2 linked regions of the Heliomicrobium gestii genome follow. The protein of the gene in region 1 interacts with the protein of each later gene in a pairwise test. Links are inferred from orthologs where the notes say so. Each region holds a gene or a part of one and is shown in the gene's direction. Other genes may lie near its edges.

Evidence for each region.
Region 2: the proteins of grpE (region 1) and GTO89_RS11860 interact in binary tests that used the Escherichia coli proteins (3 or more experiments, as listed by UniProt). The link is inferred for Heliomicrobium gestii from one-to-one orthologs.

What each region holds. Positions count from the first base shown.
Region 1 is NZ_WXEX01000014.1:47,684-50,683, reverse strand. It holds grpE (nucleotide exchange factor GrpE), read left to right. Parts: upstream 1-1,146; coding sequence 1,147-1,854; downstream 1,855-3,000. Other genes in the region: dnaK (molecular chaperone DnaK), read left to right, coding at 1,932-3,000; GTO89_RS14660 (TCP-1/cpn60 chaperonin family protein), read left to right, coding at 1-1,150. UniProt on the Escherichia coli protein: Participates actively in the response to hyperosmotic and heat shock by preventing the aggregation of stress-denatured proteins, in association with DnaK and GrpE. It is the nucleotide exchange factor for DnaK and may function as a thermosensor.
Region 2 is NZ_WXEX01000010.1:13,387-16,264, forward strand. It holds GTO89_RS11860 (Nramp family divalent metal transporter), read left to right. Parts: upstream 1-747; coding sequence 748-2,010; downstream 2,011-2,878. Other genes in the region: GTO89_RS11855 (AAA family ATPase), read left to right, coding at 1-581; GTO89_RS11865 (competence/damage-inducible protein A), read left to right, coding at 2,198-2,878. UniProt on the Escherichia coli protein: H(+)-stimulated, divalent metal cation uptake system. Involved in manganese and iron uptake. Can also transport cadmium, cobalt, zinc and to a lesser extent nickel and copper. Involved in response to reactive oxygen.

The sequences.
Region 1 (3,000 bases):
GGGCGTCATGGACCCCATGCTGGAGAAGGTGGCCCTTGTGGCCGGCCGAGAACACCAGGACATCGCCCGCCTGGTTGTGGAAGCGGCTCGCCTTGTCGGTGAAGAGAAGCTCCACGAATCGGGCTTTAAGCTCTCGGAGACGATTCGCGCCCGTGAAGGCGCCGATAACCAGGTTCTCTCCGGCGTGATCATCAATAAGACGCCCATGAATGAGGACATGCCGAAGAAGCTTCAGGACGCCACCGTCCTGATCATCGATGACGCCCTGGAACCGGAAGAACTGGAGGAAGAGGCCCTCGCAACAGAGGCAGGCTTCAACTGGTACCGTCAAAAACAGCAGGAATTCCTGGAGAATGTCCGCAAAATCGTCGCCCTCGGCGTCAAGGCGGTCCTTGTGGACCGGGGCGTGGAAGATATGGCAGAGGAGATCCTCACCGATGCCGGCGTGCTGGTCATCCAGCGTGTTGCCAGCAAGGAGTTGAGAAAGGCAGCCGAACATACAGGCGCCCGGGCGATCAAGCGCACAGGTCTGAAGCGCGATCCCGCCGATTTGACCCGCTACCTGGGCAAGGCAGGCGCCATCGTTGTCGATGAGAAGCTGGAGCATCTCTGTATCCTACAGGGAAGCGGCAAACCGGTGGCAACGATCCTCGTGGGCGCCGCCACAGAAGAAGTTGTCGGCGAGCGGGAGCGCATCGCCAGGGATGCCGCTTCGGCGGTGCAGGCGGCCATCAAAGGCGGTCTCGTTCCCGGCGGCGGCGCTGTCGAACTGGCGGTGGCTCGTCAGATGGAAGAAGTACGCCGTGAGACGCGCGGGATGGCCGCCTATGGCCTCGACTGCGTCGTGGCAGCGCTGAAGAAGCCCTTTTCTCAGATCATCACCAATGCCGGTTTTAATCCCCTGGAGAAGCTGGGCGATGTCATCGCCGCTCAGATGGAGCAGAACAGCGACACCCTTTCGATCAACTGCGACAATGGCGAGTTGGCCGACATGTGGGAACTCGGGGTCATCGATCCGGCCCATGTCAAGATGCACGCCTTGAAAGCCGCCGGTGAGGTCGCAGAGGCGATCCTGCGCATTGACACGATCATTAAAAAACGGGAAGAACGTCCCGATTCAGGCAGCAACCGTGGGGAGGGAGACTGGTGACCATCGAAGAGAAAAAGGATCATAACAAGATAGACGCGGAAGCCTCCGGGGATAACGCCGCTGTGAACCGTTCCGCTTCGGAAGCGGCTGCGGAGGCCGCCGGTCAGCCGGAAAAGGGCGCTGTCGCACAGGATGAAGCGACAGAGGCCGCAGTGGACGGAGACGATATTTCCCTTTCTGAGGAGGAGCGTCAGGCCGCCGCGGCTGAGGAATTCGGCCGATTCATTTCGGAAGTGGCCAAGACTCGGGAAGAACTCGATAAGGCCAAACAGGAGTTGCAGGATTGGGAAAACCGCTATCTCCGCCTCCAGGCCGATTTTGACAACTTCCGCCGGCGGACCCGTCAAGAAAAAGAAGAGTTGGGCACCTACGCCAACGAGGGACTCGTCAAAAAGCTATTGCCCGTTCTGGACAACTTCCAGCGCGCCCTAGCGGCCATGGAAAAGGCCGGTGCCGCTGAAAATCTGCTTTCCGGTGTGGCCATGATCGAGCGCCAGTTCACCGATATCCTGACCAAAGAAGGTCTCCAGGCGATGGAAGCCGTTGGCGCCGACTTCGATCCCCAGTCCCACGAGGCGGTCATGTTCGGTGAAGCCGATGAGCGTTTCGCCGACGGGATGATCATGGAGGAGCTGCAAAAAGGCTATCTCTTCAAATCGAAAGTCCTTCGGCCGGCGATGGTGAAAGTGGCCAAGGGCGGCTAGCCTTCAACATAGATCACCCAGAAGAAGCAATATCACGCCAACCTGTAAATGGCAAAGAAAAATAGGAGGTTTCGCACATGGGTAAGATTATCGGTATCGACCTCGGCACAACCAACTCCTGTGTCGCCGTGCTGGAAGGCGGCGAGTCTGTCGTCATCGCCAACAAGGAAGGCGCCCGGACAACCCCGTCGGTCGTCGGTTTTTCCAAGACAGGGGAGCGACTCGTCGGTCAAGTAGCCAAACGGCAAGCGATCACCAACCCTGATCGGACGATCATTTCGATCAAACGGCACATGGGCACTGATCATAAAGTCAAGATCGATGACAAGAACTACACCCCCCAAGAGATCTCGGCCATGATCCTGCAGAAGCTGAAATCGGACGCCGAAGCCTACCTGGGCGAAACGGTCACCCAGGCCGTCATCACCGTTCCCGCTTACTTCACCGACTCCCAGCGCCAGGCCACCAAAGACGCCGGCGCCATCGCCGGTCTGGAAGTCCTGCGCATCATCAACGAACCGACAGCAGCCGCCCTGGCCTACGGCGTCGACAAAGGCGAAGACCACACCATCCTCGTTTACGACCTGGGCGGCGGCACCTTTGACGTCTCCATCCTTGAACTGGGCGACGGCATCTTTGAGGTGAAAGCGACCTCCGGCAACAACCGCCTCGGCGGCGACGACTTCGACGAAAAGGTCATCAACTGGATGGTTGCCGAATTCAAGAAAGAAACGGGCGTCGACCTCCGCGGCGACAAGATGGCCATGCAGCGCCTCAAGGAAGCCGCCGAAAAAGCCAAGATCGAGCTGTCCGGCGTCATGTCGACGAACATCAACCTGCCCTTCATCACCGCCACTGCCGATGGCCCGCAGCACTTGGACATGACCCTTTCACGGGCCAAGTTTGACGAGATGACGGCTGATCTCGTCGAAATGACTATGGGCCCCACCCGCCAAGCCCTGAGAGACGCGAAAATGGAACCGAAAGACATCGACAAGGTCATCCTCGTCGGCGGATCCAGCCGGATCCCCGCCGTACAGGAAGCCATCCGCAAATACCTGGGCAAAGAACCCTTCAAAGGCATCAACCCCGACGAAGTCGTTGCCATGGGCGCCGCCATTCAGGCCGGTGTGCTCGGCGGCGAGG
Region 2 (2,878 bases), on another replicon or contig:
ACCAGCTAAAGGATTCTATTGAGAAGGTGCTCATCGGGGAGGCTGGTGACCGTAAGGCCCTTGAGGAAGAGTTGTGGCGCGTCTCTGTTCACGAGACGGCGCACGCGCTGCTCAGCGAGTGGGAGCGGCCCGGTTCTGTCGCCCGTTTGACCATCTCTCCGCGGGGACGGGCGTTGGGCTATCTGCGCCAGGTCCCTCCGGAAGAAAAGGTGCTTGAGACGTACAGCGATATGATCGGCGGCATCCGTGTGGCCCTGGCCGGTCTGGCGGCGGAACAACTCGTCTTCGGAGAAGGCTCCTCCGGCGCCCGTCAAGACCTGGCCAACGCCTCCCAACTGTCTCTCCGGATTATCCTGTCTGGACTGTCTGACCTGGGACCGGTCGATGGCAACGAAATCCCCGAAACCGTCCGTTTCCGCGAACTGGGCAAGATCATGAAACGTGAACAAGAATTTGTCGCCGAGGCGCTGCGACTGCACCGGGACCTTCTGGAGGGAATCGCCCGACACCTGCGGGAGAAAGAGACCCTTTCCGGCGAGGAGTTTCGGGCGCAGGCGCAGGGGTTTGCCGAGACAGCCTGATCAGCAGGCCCGGCCCATGGCAGGGCCGGGCTTTTTTGCAAGTCACTGTTATGCTCGATCGTTCCGCAAGTTTTCTCGTGATAGGGTTCACTTTTTCTTTGATTTGCTCTACAGTAGAAAGTACCGTCCGCCGTCTATGCAATACCGCACGGAATAGGGGGAGCCCATGAAAAAACAGATCAAGTCTCTGTTGGACACAACACTCCATCGACCGATCCTGGGGATTCGAGAGGCCTTAAAATATATCGGCCCCGGCCTATTGGTCACCGTCGGTTTTATCGACCCAGGTAACTGGGCATCCAATATCGCCGCAGGCTCGGACTACGGCTATCAACTCTTGTGGATGGTCACCCTTTCCACCATCATGTTGATCCTGTTGCAGCACAATGTGGCTCATCTAGGGATCGTCACCGGCGATTGCTTGTCTGAGGCGGCTTCCAAGCACTTGAACCCGCTCCTGTCAAAAGCAGTGCTTTCCACAGCCGTCATCGCCTCTATCGCCACCGCCATGGCGGAAATTTTAGGCGGCGCCATCGCGCTGCAGCTGCTCTTTGCCATCCCCTTAAAGCTGGGCGCCGTGCTTGTGCTGGCCCTCGTTCTGTGGATGCTCTACTCAAACTCCTATGGGCGTTTGGAAAAATGGATTATCGGCTTTGTCTCCGTCATCGGCGTGTCTTTTCTTTACGAACTCAGCATGGTCCATGTGGACTGGGGAACCGTAGCGCAAAGTTGGGTCACACCGGCATTTCCGGAGGGCGCCATGCCGATCATTATGGCTGTCCTGGGCGCTGTGGTGATGCCCCATAATCTCTTCCTCCACTCTGAGGTCATCCAGAGCCGGCAATGGAATAAAGAGGATCCTGAAATCATTGACAAGCAATTAAAATATGAGTTTACTGACACATTGTTATCCATGGTGATCGGATGGGCGATCAACAGCGCCATGATCATTTTGGCGGCTTCAACCTTTTTCTTGCATCAAGTGTCCGTGACTGAAATCGGGCAGGCGCAACAGTTGTTAGAGCCCTTGCTGGGGAAAGGTTCCGCTCTTGTCTTCGGAATGGCCCTTCTCTTCGCCGGCATATCTTCGACCACAACAGCCGGCATGGCTGGAGGGAGTATTGTCGCCGGGATGTTTCGAGAACCCTATGATATCAAGGATCCCCACACCAAAATGGGTGTCGGCGGAATTCTGGGTTTGGCCACGCTGCTGATCTTCCTGATCGCCGATCCCTTTAAGGGGCTCGTCTACTCCCAGATGTTTTTAAGCATACAGTTGCCGATCACCGTGATGTTACAGATTTATCTGACGTCATCGGAGCGCGTGATGGGGAAATATAAAAATTCATTGATCCATAAGGGGCTATTGTGGACGATTGCGAGCATTGTCTCCCTCTTAAACATCATGTTATTGCTCAGTTTCCTTTAGTCGTCACGGAGAGGGTGTCGACTCTTCCCCTTGAAGCCCGGAAAAGCTATAATTGGAAAAGGAATGGGCAACAAATAATAAAAAGGAGCGCAACTGAGGCGAATCTTCCTGAGGAAATCACGATAAGCCTCCTTGGACGTTCCTTTTTCACTCCCTTCCGTTGAAAAAGCTTGATGAGGGTGTTATCATGATAAGCGCCGAAATCGTGTCCACTGGAACGGAACTGCTGCTGGGTCAATCTTTAAACACCAATGCCCAGTACTTGGCCGAGCGTCTGGCCGGGCTGGGCGTTTATTGCTTTTACCAGACGACGGTGGGAGATAACCCCGTGCGGATCCGGAGCGTCATCGAAAAGGCTCTTGAACGGGCCGATCTGGTCATCACCACGGGAGGCCTTGGCCCGACCATGGATGACCTGACCAAAGAAGTGGTCGCCGAGATTTTCGGCTTACCCATGGAGACAGACCCGGAGGTGCTTGGTCGCATCGAGGCCTTTTTTCAACGCCGGGGTCGGCTGATGCCGGAGAACAACACCAAGCAGGCCCTGATTCCTGCCGGCGCCCGGATCATTCCCAACCATCTGGGGACGGCGCCAGGGATCATCGTCGAGGGTGAGGGCAAGACGGTCATCCTGCTGCCCGGCCCGCCTTTTGAGATGAAGCCCATGTTCGAAGAAACGGTGGCGCCCTACCTGGCGGAGCGGACAAAGGTTAGCCCCGGTGTTCTCCATTCCAAGACACTGAAAGTGGTCGGTCCCGGGGAATCGGTGGTCGAGGATCGCCTGCGTGACCTGTTGCAGGCGTCCAACCCGACGATCGCGCTGCTGGCCAAGACGGCTGAGGTTCATGTGCGACTGACGGCGCGGGCG